Regions from separate parts of the Pelotomaculum sp. FP genome, predicted to be linked through region 1. Evidence: predicted binding sites of a transcription regulator. Region 1 holds the regulator's gene; the other holds the start of a gene.
What was found. Region 1 encodes HrcA, which represses chaperone genes, less so after heat shock. Its sites were predicted from a motif close to TGTTAGCACTCNNNNNNNNNGAGTGCTAACA; they were not measured.
Positions count from the first base shown of each region.

Region 1 (10,899 bases):
CCCATAAACGCGTCTCTCATTTTTCCAAAGAAGCCTTTGTCGGCGCCTGTTGCAGCTTGCGGGTTGTCTGCGCCCAATCGGGCAAATTCCCTCAATAATTCTTTTTGCTTCTCGGTCAGCTTGCCTGGCGTCACCACTTTGACCAGCACATGCTGGTCACCGCGTCCATAGCCGTTGACGTGCGGAACGCCCTTGCCCTTAATCCGGAAAACAGTGCCCGACTGGGTTCCCTCCGGTATTTTAAGCCTTTCATTCCCTTCCAGGGTAGGGACCTCCAACTCGTCGCCCAGGGCTGCCTGGGTAAAAGAAACAGGGACTTCGCAGATCAGGTCATCGCCTTCCCGCTTGAAAACACGATGGGGCTTGACATGGATGTAGACATAGAGGTCACCGGGCGGCCCGCCCTTTGCCCCGGCTTCACCTTCACCGGACAGACGCAGCCGCGATCCGTTATCCACCCCGGGCGGCACCTTGACTTTGATGCTCCGGGTCTTGCGGACCTGGCCCTCTCCACGGCAGGTCGGGCATGGCTTGTCAACAATCTTGCCGGTGCCGCGGCAGCGGTCACAGGTACGGGACTGGACAATACGTCCAAAAGGAGTACTCTGGGTAAACTGCATCTGTCCGGTGCCGGCGCAGGCCAGGCAGGTCTTGGGCTTACTGCCGGGGGCCGCGCCATTTCCACCGCAGGTGCCGCAGGTCTCGGTGCGGGGCACCTTGATTTCACGCTCGAGCCCGAAGGCAGCCTCTTTCAAGTTCAGCTCCAGGTCAGCCCTGATGTCGTTGCCCCTTTCGGGGCCGCTACGCCGCCTGCCGCCGCCACCACCGAAGAACATCTCAAAAATGTCCCCGAGACCGCCAAAATCACCAAAGCCCTCAAAACCACCAAAGCCCTGTCCGTCAGCCCCGGCATGGCCAAAACGGTCATAGCCGGCCCTTTTTTCCGGGTCGCTTAAAACAACATAGGCCTCACTGATTTCCTTGAATTTGGCCTCGGCTTCTTCCTTATTACCGGGATTGGCATCGGGGTGATGCTGGCGCGCCAGCTTGCGGTATGCTTTTTTAATCTCATCCGCAGACGCATTTTTGGATACGCCCAGGACCTCGTAATAATCTCGTTTTGCCATCTGCACCACCTCTTCTAACTACAACAAAGGAAAGGGGAACCGTAATTCCCCTTAACAAAGGTTACTTTCGGGTTTATTAGTTTGAAATGCAAATCCATTCTACCATAAATGAGACAATATTTTTAGGGGGTTTATTTATCCTCTTTTACTTCGAAGTCAGCGTCAACAACATTATCTTTAGGCTCCTGGGCGGCTGTGCCTTCCTGACCTCCACCGGCTGCGCCGTCACCCCCCGGCTGTCCGGTTTTTTGATACATGGCCGAGGTCAGTTCGTACAGCGGCCCGGTCAGCGCTTCCAGCTTAGCCTTGATGTCATCAATATTATTGCCTTTAAGCGCTTCTTTGAGGTCATCGGCAGCCTTCTGCAGCTTTTCAATAGAAGCCGCGTCGGCCTTATCCTTGAAGTCCTTGATGGATTTTTCCGCCTGGTAAACCATGCTGTCGGCCTGGTTGCGGGTATCGATCTCTTCCTTGCGCCTGGCATCCTCGGCGGCATGTATTTCTGCCTCTTTGACCATATTATTGATTTCCTGGTCGTTGAGTTTGGTAGAAGCAGTGATGGTCATGCTTTGTTCCTTGCCGGTGCCCATGTCCTTGGCCGAGACATTGACGATACCGTTGACGTCGATGTCAAATTTGACCTCAATTTGCGGCACTCCCCTGGGAGCGGGTGGAATACCGGTCAGGGTAAAGCGACCCAGCGTCTTGTTGTCCGCAGCCATCGAGCGCTCGCCCTGCAGCACGTGGATTTCCACAGTGGTCTGGCCATCCGCGGCAGTGGAAAAGATCTGGCTTTTTGAGGTTGGAATGGTGGTGTTGCGCTCAATCAACCTGGTAGAAACACCACCCAGGGTCTCAATGCCCAGGGACAGCGGAGTCACATCAAGCAACAGCACATCTTTAACCTCACCGGCCAGGACCCCGGCCTGGATCGCCGCGCCAACGGCAACACACTCGTCCGGGTTGATGCCCTTGTGCGCTTCCTTGCCCAGGAACTTACGGATGGCTTCCTGGACGGCGGGAATCCTGGTTGAGCCGCCAACCAGCAAGATTTTGTGGATATCCTTGGGCTGCAGCCCGGCGTCTGAAAGAGCCTGGCGGGTCGGCCCCATGGTCTTTTCAACCAGGTCTGCCGTCATTTCCTCAAACTTGGCTCTGGAAAGAGTTATGTCTAAGTGCTTCGGCCCGCTGGCGTCCGCAGAGATAAACGGCAGGTTGATATTGCTGGTGGCTACCCCGGAAAGCTCTATCTTTGCTTTTTCGGCAGCTTCCTTGAGGCGCTGCATGGCCATTCTGTCGTTGCGCAGATCAATCCCTGTATCTTTTTTAAACTCGGCCGCAAGGTAGTCGATTACCCTCTGGTCAAAGTCATCTCCACCAAGGCGGTTGTTGCCGCTGGTAGCTTTAACTTCAAAGACTCCGTCTCCCAGTTCAAGGATAGATACATCGAAGGTGCCGCCGCCCAGGTCGAAAACCAAAATAGTCTGTTCGTCTTCCTTATCCAGCCCGTAGGCCAGGGCTGCCGCGGTAGGCTCATTGATAATACGCAAAACTTCCAAGCCCGCTATTTTACCGGCGTCCTTGGTGGCCTGGCGTTGTGAGTCACTGAAATAGGCCGGCACCGTGATAACCGCCTTATCCACCTTTCCACCCAGGTAGGCTTCCGCGTCGGCCTTAAGTTTCTGCAAAATCATAGCGGATATTTCTTGTGGCGTGTAATTCTTGCCGTCAATATTTTCTTTATGATCGGTGCCCATGTAGCGTTTAATCGAACTGATAGTGCGATCCGGGTTGCTGACAGCCTGCCTTTTAGCTACCTGCCCGACCAGCCTTTCACCGGTTTTTGAAAATCCCACTACGGAAGGGGTGGTCCTGGCGCCTTCCGCGTTGGGAATAACAACCGCTTCGCCGCCTTCCATTACAGCAACGCAGGAGTTGGTGGTACCCAGGTCTATTCCGATAACCTTAGACATTGTATTCTACCTCCTAGAATCTGTTTCCAAATTATTATAAAGCTACAGCAACTTTAACCATGGACGGCCGGATTACTTTTTCTCTCAGGGAATAACCCCGGCGGAACTCTTCAACAACTGTATTGGCAGGGTGCTCACCGGAATCGTCCTGGGCCACCGCCTCGTGCCTGGTAGGATCAAAAGGCTCCCCAACTGCCTGGATGGGGGTGACACCTTCGGTTGCCAGCACATCCAACAGCTGCTTATAAATCATCTCCACCCCAGCTTTAAAGCCCTCTATCGAGTCACCCTCCGCCGCCAAAGCCAGACCGAAGTTGTCAAGCACCGGCAGGAGAGCGACCACCAGCTGCTCAGAGGCATATTTATAGTAATCATCCTTTTCCTGCCTGGTGCGACGCCGAAAATTTTCAAAGTCGGCCTGCAAACGAAGCAGCCGGTCATAATAATCTTGTGCCCGTGTCGTCTGTTCGGCCAATAACCTTTGCAGTTCGGCCGGATCACTGCCCTCAGCAGGAACCCCTTCCGCTTCCTGGGGCCCGTTATCCTCTACCGCGCTTGTTGTGAGATTTTTCTCCATAACACTTTGCTCTTTTCCCTCGTCGGAAATTTCCTGAACATCTTTCTCTTTCTTTTCATCTTTTACCAACATTGTTCACCTCACAGACCAGATAAGCTGGAATCTTTTGGCTTTAAGTCTTCTTCCCGTTTCTTAATTATAGTATCGATTCTTAAGATTGCTTCGGCTACCTCACCGGCGGCCTTAAGCGCGTATATTTTTACTTCGGCCGGATCGACAATACCCATTTCCAGCATGTCGGCTACCTGCCCGCTGTCACAGTCGACGGCCAGAGAATTTTTTCCTGTTTCAACTTGTGCGGCAATCACATCCCCCAGTTTTTCCAGGGGATTGAAACCAGCATTGGCGATAATCTGGGACATAGGACGCTTGAGCGCCTCCACCACACAGTCCACCCCGTACGCAGCCATGCCGCGGATACCTTCCCGCACTTTTTCCACCTCGCGGGCTACCGCAAGTTCCAGCGAGCCGCCGCCAGGCACCACCCCGCCCCTGACCGCCGACTGCACGGAGGCAGACGCATCCTTGGCGATACGCTCACGCTCGCCAACCACCTCGGAAGTAGCGGCGCCTACCAGCACAGTGGCCATCGGCTTGCCTCTTCCTCCCTGGACCCAGACCTGTTCAAGTTTTTCGTCGTTATAGACCCGGTCTGCGAATCCAAGGTATTTTAGGAGTTCCTCTGTAGTTCTTTTCAGCCCGGTCCGCTTGATCATCCTGGCTCCCGTATGTTCGGCGGCCTTACGCAGTTCCTTGTTGGCCACCCGCTGGACCACCATAACGCCTGCATCCGTTAAAATCTCCTCAGCCGCATCGTTTACGCCGCGGTCGGCCAGTACCAGTTCCACTCCCAGGCTGGTAATTTTTTGGACGTTTTCCTTGAATTCGGCCTGCAGCTGCAGGTAACGCGCAAACCCGGACTCGGTCCCGAGGGCTTCGTCATCAATTTCCTCCGGCTCCAAGGCGTCGTCGATAATCAAGACCTTGACCTCACCCAGTTCCCCGGGCATCTGGCGGTTCATCCGCTCCTTATTAATAATTACGCCCATGAAAACCTGGTTTAAAGCGCCCTCTTCAGCTACAACAGTATCTGAAAACTTAAAAGAACTGTCCTTTAGCTTCTCCTCCCCAATCAACACCGCAGCCTGCTTCACCAGGTCGGCAATGTCCTCGTGGCCGCGGCCCGAAACGAGCGCCACCTGGCGCACAAACTGGTCATGCAGCCCGTTGATCTGTTGAGCCTGACTCTCCATCACTGCCAGCGCCTTCTTTAGCCCCACGCGCATCCCCTCAATGACTCGCGCGACAGGGACTCCCTTTATAACCTGCTCCACTCCGAAGCCGACCAGGGCGCCGGCCATCACCGTAGCCGTGGTTGTCCCGTCGCCGACTTCCTCCTGCTGTGCCTTGGCTATGTTGATGAGCATTCTGGCAGCAGGGTGGTTGGCCTCCATCAAGGTCAGGATGGTAACCCCGTCGTTGGTAATCACGACCTCGCCGAATTTATCAACCAGCATCGTGTCCAGTCCTTTGGGACCCAAAGTCCCCTCGACGGCGCTGGTTATAGCCCGGATGGCGTTGGAATTGGTCAGCAAAGCGGCCAGTCTCTCGTCCACCTCGGCCCCTTGAGTCGCTTCCTTTTTCAAGCTCAAATACGGTACCCCCTCACTTTCCCATGCCCTTCATCATGCGCTCCAGAGCTTGTGAAAGGTTCTTCGTCATAAAATCAACTACACTGATTACTTTGGCATACTCCATCCTGGTCGGCCCCAGCACTCCCATGGAGCCCATCTTCCGGCCCGCTACCGAGTAGGCGGCTGTGACCATGCTGCACTCCTTGATTTTCTTGTTCTTTATCTCACCGCCAATGCGCACGGTAACGCCCACATCCTGCTCCTCACCGGTCATTAACCCGTAAAGAAGCTTTTCTTGCTCCAGGATGCTGAGCAGGGTTTTAACCTTTTCCACGTTGTGGAATTCTGGTTGGTTTAACATATTAAATACCCCACCCAGGTAAATTTTATCCTCGGATTTCATGGTTAGACTGTCCTCTAACAGCTCCATGGCAAGGTCGAGAATATGTTTGTGCCTGGCCAGTTCAAAATAAATTTCCTTTACCAAAGTAAGCTTGATGTTTTCATTGGTAAGGCCCCGCAGCTTGGCGTTTAAAATCCGGGATATGGTTTCCATGTCATCAGTGCTGATGCTTTCAGGAATATCAATCAATCTGTGGTGCAGAGTTCCGTTGTCCATTACCACCACAACCATGGCCTGGGTAGGGTTCATCGAAACCAGCTGGATATGCTTAAACCGGCTGGTACCAATGCTTGGGGTAAGCACCATGGCGGTATAATGGGTGAGTTGTGAGAGAAGTTGGCCCGTTTTCTGTATAACCTGGCCGATATCTTTCACCTTGATGTCAAACTCACTGCGAATTAGATCTTCCTCTTCCGCTGATAAGTCGTGCTTTTGCATCAAATAGTCCACGTAGTAGCGGTAGCCCTGCTCGGAGGGCACTCGCCCCGCGGAAGTATGAGGTTGTTCAATATAACCCTGCTCTTCTAAATCAGCCATTTCGTTACGAATGGTGGCAGGGCTGACGCCAAGCCTGAACTTTTTAGCTATGGTGCGGGAACCAACGGGTTCAGCGGTAGCAATATAATCGTGAACGATGGCCAGAAGCACCTTTTGCTTGCGGTCATCCATTTTCATGCATTACCCCCCCCTTTTGTTAGCACTCTAACCTACTGAGTGCTAAAAACCCGCTAAATAAAAAATAGCACCAACTCCATCCACTTGTCAAGGAATATAGCGTAAAAGCATTCAATAATTCATATAACCCGGTCGTTTAACACGCCTTCCCGCTGAAATCACACAAATTCCAGGAATACCCGGTTGGCCAGGGGAAGCCCCCTTTCGGTCAGCCTTAAATAATCCCCGTCAATCTCAGTAAGCCCGTCCTTTGTAAGCCTCTTAATTTCAGACCGGTAGACATCCTCCAAGCGCCGGCCAAAACGCTGCCGGAAGGCCGCGAGGCTAACCCCCTGCAAAAGCCTCAAACCCAGGAACATGGTCTCCGACATTTCAGTTTCCACGGTAAGGGTTTCCCTGTCAGCAACCCTGAGTTCTCCCCGCCGGAGCCTGGACCGGTACTTTTCCGGCTCGCGTTCGTTGGCAAAACGTTCCCCCCGGAAACAGGAGTGCGCAGCCGGTCCCAGCCCCAGGAAGGGCAGGTTTAGCCAGTAAACCAGGTTGTGAACACACTCGCGCCCGGGCCTGGCAAAATTGGAGATTTCGTAGTGATGATAACCGCTCTTTTTTAGTGAAATTATGGCGGTGTGGTACATGGATAGTTCCAGTTCTTCCGGACAAGCCCTCATATCACCAATGGCAACTGAACGCTCCAGAGGAGTTCCCTCCTCCAGTTGCAAGCCGTAAGCTGCAACATGCTCCGGTTCAAAAGCTACTGTCCGGTCGAGCGTTTCCTGCCAAACCGCGAGGGTCTGGCCCGGTATACCGTAAATCAAATCGATATTAATGTTGTCAAAACCCGCCTGCCTGGCCAGCCGCACCGCGGCGCCCGCCTGCGCGGCGTTGTGGACACGGCCAAGCGTCTTTAGTAAACCGTCTGCCAGGGACTGCACCCCGATACTGAGGCGGTTTACCCCTGTCCGCCTTAATTCGTAAAGACCTCCGGCATCAATAGTACCCGGATTGGCCTCAACCGTAATCTCACAATCCGGTGTCAGGCGAAAAATTGACCTTATACATCCAAGGATCTCCCTCAGGTCTCCCATGGGCAAGCAGGTGGGCGTGCCACCCCCGATAAAAAGGCTGGCTGTTTCTTTCTCAACTTCGTCCAGGAAAGATCCGTATAGCTGGATTTCTCTGATCAGAGCTGCCAAGTAGTCCTTTGCCGCTGTCCGGCTGTAGGGGTAAGAGATGAAATCGCAGTAACGACACTTTTTAAGGCAAAAAGGCACATGAATATACAGACCTATTGCCATGCTCCGCCCCCTTACCGTGAAAATAAAGCCCGGCTTACTAAGAAGCCGCCCAAAAGAATGTGGGTGAGCATTTCGTATGCAACAAAAGTGAAATAACCCGGTTTTTCCAATCAGGCCAGATTCTTCAGCGCATCTAACAACGAGCGCTTTTTCACATCGTCCTGAAGCCGGACTTTAACCTCCTGCCACACCTCACCGCACCTGTCGGTGTTGCTCTTGCCAACTATCGACCTTATGGCCAAATCTATTTGCTTGCGCTCTTCCTTAGTTTTTGGCTCAATACCCAGTTCACCCAGAACCGGCTTCAGATGTCGAAGGTAGCAGCTCATAAAATGATTCCTCCCTAGTTACGGTAGTTAAAGGCAGCTAAGTTTGAATAAATTCGCACCGCGCACTGTAGTAAATGTCGTAGGGCGTAAGGCGTAGGGCGTAAAAATTGGACGTGAGACGTGGGTTTGCATGGTATTCTCAAGGGTTTAAAAGGCCCAAGAGAAAAGCATGATAATATGTGCATTGTATATTAAGGTTTTATTCGCGTCAGATTGTTTTATGCGGGTGCGGTTTCAATCGCCCTTGCACTGTGAAGCAGTCTAAGGGAATTTTGCTGTATTTCTTTGGGGAATTTGTGCCAATGAATTTGCACCCGCATTTTTGGTAATACTTCTCTGCGCTTGTGTTGATGTAGCTTAGAGTGAAAAAGGAATTTTTCCATATTACTTGTCTCCCACACTTAAGACGGCCATGAAGGCTTCTTGCGGGATTTCTACGCTGCCCACCTGCTTCATCCGCTTTTTCCCTTCTTTTTGCTTTTCCAGCAGCTTGCGCTTGCGGGTGATGTCACCACCGTAGCATTTGGCCAGCACATCCTTACGTACCGCCTTTACCGTCTCCCTGGCAATGATCCTGCTGCCGATTGAAGCCTGAATCGGTATTTCAAAGAGCTGGCGGGGGATTAGACCACGCAGTTTTTCAACAAAGCTACGCCCCCGGTGATAGGCTTTGTCCCGGTGCACGATAATCGAAAGAGCGTCCAGGACTTCCCCGGCAATCATAATATCAAGCTTGACCAGATCAGACTGTTTATAGCCGGCCAACTCGTAGTCAAGGGAAGCATACCCCCTGGAGCGAGACTTCAACTGGTCAAAAAAATCATAGATAATTTCGCTGAGCGGCAGATCGTAGGTAAGCATCACCCGGCTGATGCTGATATATTCCATGTTGACAAAGATCCCGCGCCGCTCCTGGCACAGTTCCATCACCGGACCGACATAATCTTTAGGCGCCATGATTAAGGCCCTGACAAAGGGCTCTTCAATAAAAACAAGATTGCCAATCGGCGGGAGCTTGCTGGGATTTTCTATTTCAACCACGGTATCAGCCGTGGTGGTCACCCGGTACACGACGTTGGGAGCCGTTGTAATTAGACTTAAGTTATACTCACGCTCGAGCCGCTCCTGCACAATTTCCATGTGCAGTAAACCCAGAAAACCGCAACGGAAGCCAAAACCAAGCGCCTCCGAGGTTTCGGGTTCATAAATCAGAGAGGCATCGTTAAGCCTGAGTTTTTCCAGGGCATCTCTCAAATTTTCATAGTCAACGGTATCAACCGGATAGAGGCCGCAATAGACCATCGGTGTAACCTTGCGGTAGCCCGGTAAAGATACCGGGGCCGGGCGTTTAGCGTCGGTCACAGTGTCTCCCACCTGGCAGTCCTTGACGTTTTTAATGCTTGCGGCGATAAAACCAACTTCGCCCGAACGCAACTCACCAATGGAGACAGGCGCCGGCCTAAATATACCGACCTCGTTGACCTCAAATTCCTTGCCGGTGGCTACCATCTTAACCTGCGTCCCGTTTGCAACCGTACCGTCAACAACTCTCACATAGGCTATGACGCCCTTATAGGGGTCATAGTGCGAATCAAAGATAAGCGCCCGCAAGGGCGCCTGCTCCTGACCACCGGGCGGCGGGATCTTGGTCACAATCTGTTCCAGGATTTCTTCAATTCCGATACCGCTTTTGGCCGAAGCCATGATGGCCTCCGAGGTGTCCAAGCCGATGATGTCCTCAATTTCCTGTTTGACCCTTTCCGGCTCGGCGCTGGGTAAGTCGATTTTATTGATTACTGTTATTATTTCGAGGTTGTGCTCAAGCGCCAGGTAGACGTTGGCCAAAGTCTGCGCTTCTATCCCCTGGGCGGCGTCAACTACCAGCAGCGCTCCCTCGCAAGCAGCCAGACTGCGCGACACCTCGTAGGAGAAATCTACATGGCCCGGAGTGTCAATCAGGTTCAGTTGATATTCATGACCATCTCCGGCCTTGTATTTAAGGCGTACGGCCTGCATTTTAATCGTAATGCCACGCTCGCGCTCCAGGTCCATCTTGTCCAGCACTTGCTCAGTCATTTCACGGCTGCTCAAGGCGCCGGTATACTCCAGAAGCCTGTCCGCCAGGGTTGATTTGCCATGGTCGATATGAGCAATAATACAAAAATTACGGATTCTATCCTTCTCCCACTCCATTTTGGGGTGTTCCTCCTTGCTTCCTAAAACAACTATATAATTATAACACCCCAATACAAGCGTATCAATTCCTAACGCCCGTCACCCCTGCACCTTTGCAGCTGCTCCTTCAAGGGAATCTGCACGCCTGTCTCAAAAGTGTTCAGAAGCTGTGCAAATTTGCTTTCCAGGGCCAAGTCCTTAATCCTGGCGTCCCAAGCCTGCATGGCTACCCTACCCCCCCTCTCCAGAGCCTGGTATGCGTTCTCCATGAGGACTTGACGGCTTTGCGTCTCCCACTTGTTCCACAGCTCAAGATCCGGCATTGGCAGTTGGGCTTTTTCCCCCAGGAATTCAATCCGGCAAATCCCCTTTTCACCTGCATTGAAGCTGAAAGCAGCGATACGAGCCGGGTAAACCATCAAGTTAAACTGCCCCAGAACAACGATAAAGCCGAGCAGCACAGCAACCATACATACAGCTGTACCCGCCAGATATTTAAACCCATTCACAAGTCTGCTCCCGCAATAGTGTCACTTTTAATTTACAGATACTTATTCCTTCCTTAATATTATGGGTAAAAAAGACCGGCAACTATACGCTGTTTGGGATAGTATGGTTAGCGTCGCAGGGCGTAAGGCGTAGGCCGTAGCTTATCCTGATTTTCTATTGGTCGTTGTTAAACCCTTGAGAATATCACGCAGACCCACGTCT
Region 1 covers NZ_QFGB01000030.1:39,108-50,006, reverse strand. The annotation lists gene dnaJ (molecular chaperone DnaJ) at 1-1,127, opposite strand, end outside; gene dnaK (molecular chaperone DnaK) at 1,259-3,100, opposite strand; gene grpE (nucleotide exchange factor GrpE) at 3,135-3,749, opposite strand; gene Psfp_RS12705 (TCP-1/cpn60 chaperonin family protein) at 3,758-5,329, opposite strand; gene hrcA (heat-inducible transcriptional repressor HrcA) at 5,343-6,389, opposite strand; gene hemW (radical SAM family heme chaperone HemW) at 6,548-7,684, opposite strand; gene Psfp_RS12690 (hypothetical protein) at 7,795-8,013, opposite strand; gene lepA (translation elongation factor 4) at 8,398-10,206, opposite strand; gene Psfp_RS12680 (hypothetical protein) at 10,278-10,697, opposite strand.

Region 2 (9,029 bases), on a different contig from region 1:
ATGGCCAGAAAGCAATTAAAATTGTAATCCTTCGGGATACCTCACCCGAAGGCACGATCGAGGAGTTGGACGGCGGTGAGATAACCATCAGGGATGTGTACGGTTACATCAATACCTATACCCTTGACGAAGACGTAGAAGTGATCATTGACGGTGATAGCGAGGGTTTGGGTGATTTAAACGAAGGAGACAAGGTTCGTCTGGAACTTAACAGCCGGAATTACGTGACGGACATTGAGGTCCTTGATTCCAACAAGAGTGATCTTGAGGGTGAAATCAGGGATTTGGATACTACAGGCACCTACGGGATAACCATACGCAACAGCGATGGAGACAAGTTTACCTATAAGGTGGTCGAAGATGTCGATGTGAACAAGGGAAGCAGGCAGCTTGACTTTGATGAACTTGAAACAGGGGATGAGGTCAGATTGGAGTTGGATAGTGACGACTGGGTGGATGAGATCGAGGTCTTAGACAGTGACCAATCAACTGAGGAAGGTGTAATATCCGGACTCAGGACCGGGAGTAGCCCGCGCTTATCGCTTACAAACAGTGACGGCGACGAGGAGCGCTACGAGATCTCCGATGATGTCGATTGCTCTAAAGAGGGTGACTCAATTGACCTGGAGGAGATTGTCATCGGCAGTGAAGCGGAGATAGAAATAGAAGATGATGAGGTTGTAACAATTGAAATCACCGATGACGAAGATATTACCATTGAGGGAGAAATCATCGACGTGCGGGTTAGCAGCGAAAGGATTCAAATTGAACAAAGCAGCGGAAATCAATTCACTTATTACCTGGAAGACGGAGCCATACTGAGAGACAGCGACGGTGACAGCATTGATCTTGAAGATGTAGAAGAAGGCTGGGATGTGGAACTGCGTCTGAGAGACGGCCAAATCTATAGGCTGACCGAACTTTGAGTTGTTACCTGCATCAATCAAAATGTTAAACCGGTTAGTCAAGCAGCAGGTCACTCCTGGGAGCGGTCTGCTGCTATTTTTAAGATGTATTTCCGACATTTTTCGGAGGATATTTTGCTTTACAGGAGAAATACTACTGGGTGGCAAATTATACCCAAAAATGGGCTGCGGGTCTAATAGAGCAGGTAAGCCTGTGGAGATGGAGGAGCAATATTATGAGCGAATTAACACACCTGGATGAGCAAGGTCAGGCCAGGATGGTGGAGGTGGGAGGCAAGGCGGTCACCCACAGGGAAGCGGTTGCCCGTGGCGAGGTCGCCATGCGTAAAGAGACACTCGAATTAATTATGGGGGGCAAGGCGCCAAAGGGAGAGGTCTTTGGGGTGGCCAGAATTGCCGGGATTATGGCTGCCAAAAAAACATCTGCCCTGATACCCCTCTGTCATCCCCTGATGATAAGCGGGGTTGACGTTTATTTTCGACCCAATTATGACCGCAACACAGTTGAAATCGAAGCCAGGGTGCGGGTAACCGGACAGACCGGGGTGGAGATGGAGGCGCTGACTGCAGTGAGCGTGGCGGCGCTGGCTATATACGACATGTGTAAGGCTGCCGACCGTGAGATGGTCATCGGGGCGGTCAGGCTGGTCCATAAAAGCGGCGGTAAAAGCGGCACCTTTGAGCGTAAGGGTGAGGCTGAATGGAGCTAGAACATTTACTATTTACTCCCGGGCAGGCAGAGTATAATCTACCGTGCCCGGTTTAGGGGCTGTTCCGCGGTGCAAGTACGGTTGAAATCGCGCGCATATTGCTCAGGTTTCTAGAAATGTTGCCCTTCGATAAGGCATTTGTAGCTATCCTGATATGATAACAATTTGGAGGGTGAAAGATGTACAAAATTGGGATTATTACGGTTAGTGATAAAGGCTCCCGTGGCGAGCGGGTGGATGAGAGCGGTCCGGCCATCCGTGAAATGGTTGGAATACTGGGCAATGTCGTTAGTTATAAAATACTGCCGGACGACATTGACACCCTAAAAGAGGCGATGGTCAACATGTCCGACCGGGAGAAGGTAGAACTGATCCTGACTACCGGCGGCACGGGGTTAAGCCAGCGGGACAATACACCTGAAGCCACCCTGGCCGTGATCGAGCGCGAGGTGCCGGGTTTACCCGAGGCCATGCGGGCGGAGAGCATGAAGAAGACCAACCGCGCCATGCTGACCAGGGCAGTGGCGGGGGTACGCAAAAACACCCTGATTATCAACCTGCCCGGCAGCGTCAAAGGGGTGCGCGAATGTCTGGAGGTCATCCTGCCGGCGCTGCCCCATGCCTTGGAAATCTTGACCGGCCGCGGCGGTGAGTGCGGTGTAGGTTAGTACTACTGGTAAGAAAATTTTGGGTTGCCCTGTATAGAATGGTTATTGCCGTGGAAAAATATTTCTAGACAGGTAAAAAATATTAGTTAAATTGGGATAATAATGAGATAGAAGTAGGAAATGAAAGCTATTATCCGCTAAGTGCCTTTTTTTGCCCTAAAAGAGGAAAATTATGCGGTGATTTTATTTGCTTTTGATTTTCTTATTCTATATTATATTTACTGTAGATATTAGCACTCGTCTAGATCGAGTGCTAACAATACAGGAAGCAACCATAAGGAGGGGTATATGTTGATCAGACCATTAGGCGAACGGGTAGTTGTAAAAGCAACACCCACCGAGGAAAGGACCAAAAGCGGCATCGTCCTTCCGGACACCGCAAAAGAAAAGCCCCAGGAAGGTGAAGTCATAGCGGTAGGTAGCGGCAGGCTTTTAGAAACTGGCCAGAGGGTGCCCATCGACCTGAAGGTCGGGGATAGAATCCTTTTCTCCAAGTACGCCGGCAACGAAGTGAAAATCGATGACGTTGAATATCTGATCATGCGTGAAGCCGACATCCTCGGCGTAATAGAGTAAGGATTATATAAGGAGGTAAATGAATTGGCTAAAGAGATTATCTTTCGGGAAGAAGCCAGGCGCGCTCTTGAAAAAGGCGTCAACGCTCTGGCCGATGCGGTAAAAATTACCCTTGGCCCCAAAGGCCGCAATGTGGTTCTTGATAAGAAATTCGGTTCTCCGATGATCGTTAACGACGGTGTAACCATTGCGAGAGAAATTGAACTTCCCGATCCGTTTGAAAATATGGGCGCTCAGTTGGTGAAAGAAGTTGCCACCAAGACCAACGATGTGGCCGGAGACGGCACCACTACCGCCTGTGTTCTGGCGCAGGCACTTGTGCACGAGGGTTTACGCAACGTAACAGCCGGCGCCAACCCGATGATCATCAAGCGCGGTATTGAAAAAGCGGTTGAAAAGACCGTTGCTACTATTAAAAACTCGGCCAAGCCTATTGAGAGCAAGGCAGCCATTGCCCAGGTAGCTACGGTTTCCGCCAACGACGAAGTAATCGGGAGCCTCATTGCCGACGCCATGGAAAAGGTGGGCAAAGACGGTGTCATTACTGTAGAGGAGTCCAAGGGCACCACTACCAACCTGGAAATCGTCGAGGGGATGAACTTCGACCGGGGCTACATATCCCCATATATGATTACCGATACTGAAAAAATGGAAGCCATCTTAGACGATCCTTACATCCTGATCACGGATAAGAAGATCTCCGCGGTTGCCGACCTTCTGCCGGTTCTGGAAAAAATCGTCCAGTCAGGCAGGCCTTCACTGATTATTGCCGAAGACATTGAAGGTGAAGCCCTGGCCACCCTGGTCCTGAACAAGCTGCGCGGCACCATCCAGTGCGTGGCGGTTAAGGCGCCTGGTTTTGGCGACAGGCGCAAGGCTATGCTGGAAGACATCGCTATCCTGACCGGTGGTACCGTTATTACCGAGGAACTGGGCCTGAAATTGGACAAGGCTACCATTGACCAACTGGGCCGGGCTTCCAAGGTCAGAATCAAGAAGGAAGAGACCATCATCGTCAACGGAGCCGGCAGCGCTGATGCTATCACCAAGCGGGTAACCCAGATTAAAAGCCAAATTGAGGATTCCACCTCTGAATTTGACAAGGAGAAGCTGCAGGAGCGCCTGGCCAAACTGGCCGGCGGAGTGGCGGTGGTACAGGTCGGAGCCGCTACTGAGACCGAAATGAAAGATAAGAAGCTGCGCATCGAGGATGCCTTAAACGCCACCCGGGCTGCTGTCGAAGAGGGTATCGTACCGGGCGGTGGTGTAGCTTTCATTCCCGCGATTAAGGCGCTTGATGAAATAACCACGGACAGCTTTGATGAAAAGACCGGTGTTGACATTGTCCGCCGGGCTTTGGAAGAACCCCTGCGCCAGATTGCCGGCAACGCCGGTCTGGAAGGTTCGGTTATAGTTGACAAAGTGAAGAATTCTCCCGCAGGTGTGGGTTTCAACGCCCTGCTTGGCGAATTTGTCAATATGATCGACTCAGGTATCGTGGATCCTGCCAAGGTTACCCGGTCAGCATTGCAGAACGCGGCCAGCATCGCGGCAATGATCCTGACCACGGAAACCCTGGTAGCCGACAAGCCGGAAAAGGATAAAGACCCCATGGGCGGCATGGGTGGAATGGGCGGCATGGGCGGAATGGGCGGCATGATGTAACTTAGAGCCTTAAGCCTTTATAAATAAAGGGGCCGAATGCTCGGCCCCTTGCTATGATCACCAAATGATCACGGCGTGCAAAATTGATACTCAGAGGTTTCTCATTAGCTCACTGAACTCTTGGGAAGCCTCTTTCTTTTTAGTGTTGGTCGCGTGTAGATAAACATTTTTTGTCGCGGCATCATCCGTATGCCCAAGACGTTCCATTATCTCTGGGGGCACAACCCGGCTTCTGCAAAAAGGGGAGGTGTGTGGTTAACGAATGGAACGAGAGGCATCCCTCGATCTTGTGAGCGGGAGTTACTTCAAAGCAGCCTTTTTCAAGCGTTTTCAGTTTTCTTTAAGGTTTGTGGAGGCGTTCAGGGTGTTAAGATTTAAATACTTTGCGCCGAGTAAATAATTGAAAGCATAACGTTAGCTAGTTCTAACCATTAAACACAGTAAGGGAGGTGATATTAGCGTGAACATATCATCAGTTTCGTCTTCATCATCAAGTAGCAATTATTCGGCTGTGGATAATACTGATCAACTAGCAAGGCTTCAGCAACAAAAGGAAAGACTTGAGCAGCAATTGCAGGAAGTCAACCAAAGTAAAGAGGACGAAAAAATAAAACAGCAAAAAGTACAACTGCTACAAATGAAAATACAGCAGATTGAGACACAAATTCAGCAAGTAAAAGAAGCAAAAAGCAACAAATGTCAAAATTCAATGCCGGTAACCGCTTCGGCAAATACAAGCTCTATTGTTGATACTCTGGTTTAACGGCCAGGCCCCGCTCTTTGGAGCGGGGCTTTTTGGTTCTTCAAAGATACATTTTAGTCCTTACGTAAACTTACATTATCGGAAAGTATTTTTTAGAATGGGTATGCGGTATCAACTCAAGGCATGTTTATTCATTAACTAAAATTTGTTATGATAGGATCATGCAGGGATATCCACACCCCGCTGGATTTTTCGCCAGTGATAGAGGTAGAACGGGAGTGATACCACCACCAGCGCCAGGCTGTTGATGAATCTCCTGATTCGTTGATAACGCCAGGCGGCTTCCTGGTTTTGTTTTTCCTCCTGGAGCTGCTTTTCAAATTCCTCTTGAGTTAGGTTGGGATATTTCTGCTGCATGTCACTGAGACGAATCTTGGTATCATAGTATCCCATACCTTTTGTTAATATTATACGGCTTTGGAGGAGGTGTACAAGGGGCCTTTTAAGAGTGTTTTATCATGCTCAATGGAGGTGTGAGCTTCTTGCGTATTTCACTATTTTCAACACCCCCTGGCTGGATCGCGACGGCCTGGTCCAGGATCGGGCTGCAAGCGTTGGCGCTGCCGCAGCCGGGCCCCGGGGAAGCTATGGCAGCGCTGGCCCGTGAGCTGAACAAGTGCCTGTCCAACCTGCCTGAGCCCTCTTTCCCGCAATCTCCGGCGGCAGCCCTGGAAGATGAACTGCTCCGGTATTTTGCAGGTGAAAAAGTCGCATTTAGCACGATCATAGACTTTTCCGGGTACACTCCTTTTCAAAAGCGGGTCCTTGAGCTGGTAAGGTCTATCCCTGCCGGTGAGGTGCGTACCTACGGGCAGGTGGCACTGCAGGCCGGTTTGCCCAAGGGCGCCAGGGCGGTCGGTGGAGTGATGCGCGCCAACCGTACTCCCCTGGTAATCCCCTGCCACCGGGTACTGGCCGCAGGAGGGAAATTGGGTGGGTTCGGCGGGGGACTCGACATGAAAAGATATCTGTTGAAACTTGAGGGATACAACCCTGAAAACACACAGAACGCTTAAAAAATGCAGGTGCGAATTCATTCGCACCTGCATACCCTGGCCTGCACTACATAGTAAGATATTTTAACATACTAATTCATCATACCTCGCGATGTTTTCATTTTCTGCATGATGTCGCTTGCGGTACACTTGTCGAAATTTCTCTACCTTGCTAATATATAAGCAGGGTTTGCAGTAATCCTTAATTTAGGACATATAGCCTAACCCACAAGTGAATGCTTGTGGGTTTTATGGCAAGGGGGATATTATTACGGGACACAACAGTGAATCGGCAGTCCGGGCGGCCCTGATTGCCAACGGGGTTATCGCGGCGATGAAGCTGGTAGCGGCTGTTTTAAGCGGCAGCGCCTCCATGATGGCCGAGTTTAAACATTCGCTGGGAGACTGGGCCAACGGCTTTTTCTTGTTAATCGGGGTTAAACAGGCCAAGCGCCCGGGCAATGAACGGTACCAGTTCGGCCACGGCAAGAGGGTCTTCTTCTGGGGCTTTATCGCCAGCTTAGGTATGCTCTTTATCGGTGGGGCGCTCTCGATTTACGGCGGCATAGTGAAGATTATTCATCCGGAGCCCTTGGAACGTCTCAGTGTAAGCCTTGTGGTTATAGGACTGAGCATTCTCTTTGAGTGCTACTCCTGCTTCATGGCCATTAAGGCCATCCTCGCTGAGACGGAAGAACAAACGCAAGGCTTGAGGATGCTGGCCAGGGTAATCCCGTCACTTAAAAAAGCCACTCCTTCGACCCGCTTTATTTTCCTGGAGGACACAGCGGCGCTATTGGGGCTTTTCATCGCCGGGACCGCAATCCTGCTGGCCCACTATACCGGAGACATCGTTTTTGACGGGGCTGCTTCCATTTTGATCGGTATGTTATTATTCTTTATCGGTATTGGAACAGCCAGGGAGAATGCTGCCGCTATTTTAGGCGAGTCGGCAGATCCCGGTTTGATCAATGACATAGGCAACCTGGTCATGAGCATCCCGGGTGTGGTTGACGTCCACAATGTCAGGTCCATGTGTGTGGGTCCGAACAGCTACCTTCTGGAAATGGTGGTTGAGGCCTATGAACAAACCATGCTTAACGAATGTGACAGCATCGGCTCATCTGTAAATAAGGCGATTAAGGACAAGTACAGGGAGATTGCCTACACCCATATTGCAGTTATCTCCGACGATAAAAAACGGCAGTGGCGCCGGGAATAGTTCAGGCCGCGGCCGGAATTGGCCTTGAACCAGTGGGCCTGAAAAAAGATGTCGGAGCTGTGATAGTGGAGATATTGAGCACGCGCGAGCTGTCATTTACTTCCGTAATAAAGCCGAAGATATCCGAAAGAAATCTCAAACTAATGTATGCAGTGCCACGAACAATCTGAATTCCACTTGGTTCGTGCGCGATGGCTCCATTAACCAGGGCCGGGGAACCGTTTTCAGGGATTTGCACTCGTTTATCCCGCATCATGACATCCACGGTACGGGCCGGGTCGTTCCACTTGACGATGCCCCCGGCGGCAGTACAGACCGGACGTATAGGGACCAGCAGGTTCTTCCCGTCGCTCAGGGTGGGTTGGGACTCGGGCAAATGTATAGCTCTACCGTCTATATTTACTGTCATTTGGCGCCTGGTTAGCCGGCCAGCCCAGGGGTCGGCCGGGGACTGCAGCGACAGGACGCCATTTTCAGTGTCTTGAAGTAGTTCCGCTCCCAGAAAGAGCTTAAAAAAATAATCCGGGACAAAAGTTGTGTCTTCTAACAAGAAGGGCGCATCCTCTGTTGAGTACACGCTGTTGTTCACGCTAACCTGCCGGCTGCCGAGGGCGAGTGATACTTCCCGGTCAATATTTGCCAGCTCCAAGGTATTGCAGGATTCGTCCCAAAACATGCGGTAGCCAAGGGCCTGGGCAGCCGGCCGTACCGGCAGCCAGGTTTTGCTTCCGTCCCATATCGGTCCGAGGTGCGGCGCGAAATCAGGCTCCTCGCCGTTTATCAGCACCTTGCTGAATACCTTCCAACTGTTCAGGTCTTCGTTGCTATTAATTATTTCTACATCAGATCCAACGGGAACCCTATCGTACAGCCAGAGGATATCCTTGTTGTACATCCTGATACAGCCGGCAGATGCGTAGGTCCCAATGGAATAGGGATTGTTGGTGCCGTGTACCCCATAACTTGAGCCCCCGGTGCCGAGCGCATTCAACCCCAGCCAGCGGGGCCCCAGCGGGTTTTCGGGAATACCGCCCGGAATAGTGGGACCTCCATCGGGGTTTCGCCAGGAAGGGTAGATTAGTTTGACAACGACCTGCCAATCCCCTTCCGGGGTATATTGGGGCAGACGACCTGTAGCCACAGGAAACACATCCACCAGGTAGCCATTTTCGTAAAAAGCCAGCTGGTTGGTTCCCTTGTTTATAACCAACCGGCAGCCTGCCTGAGCTGACTGCTGGAACAGCAGCAATATAGACAATATGAAAAATATCGACCTTGCAGCTGGCCTGATCATGAACAACACCCCCTGGCTGATCTGGCTAAAAAATACCTATGACCTAACGGGGGCTTCCAGAATAGAAATTATTATGTAACTTTTTGCCACAAAACGATTATGAGTTGATAATCCGGCTTATGCCAGGGAGGACAAGGCCTGCATTGACTTTTGAGTCCTGTTGAGGTACAATAAATTTTGCTTGTAATTGAATTATGCCGATGTGGCTCA
Region 2 covers NZ_QFGB01000085.1:3,837-12,865, reverse strand. The annotation lists partial or broken gene Psfp_RS19840 (S-layer homology domain-containing protein) at 1-926, shown strand, start outside; gene moaC (cyclic pyranopterin monophosphate synthase MoaC) at 1,142-1,636, shown strand; gene Psfp_RS19830 (MogA/MoaB family molybdenum cofactor biosynthesis protein) at 1,816-2,304, shown strand; gene groES (co-chaperone GroES) at 2,596-2,880, shown strand; gene groL (chaperonin GroEL) at 2,905-4,545, shown strand; gene Psfp_RS19810 (FlxA-like family protein) at 5,006-5,308, shown strand; gene Psfp_RS19805 (hypothetical protein) at 5,468-5,701, opposite strand; gene Psfp_RS19800 (methylated-DNA--[protein]-cysteine S-methyltransferase) at 5,791-6,324, shown strand; gene Psfp_RS19795 (cation diffusion facilitator family transporter) at 6,536-7,525, shown strand; gene Psfp_RS19790 (stalk domain-containing protein) at 7,527-8,819, opposite strand; tRNA gene Psfp_RS19785 (tRNA-Thr) at 9,016-9,029, shown strand, end outside.
Region 2: a site for HrcA is predicted at 2,533-2,563, ahead of groES (co-chaperone GroES). Genes of this name have one in related genera too.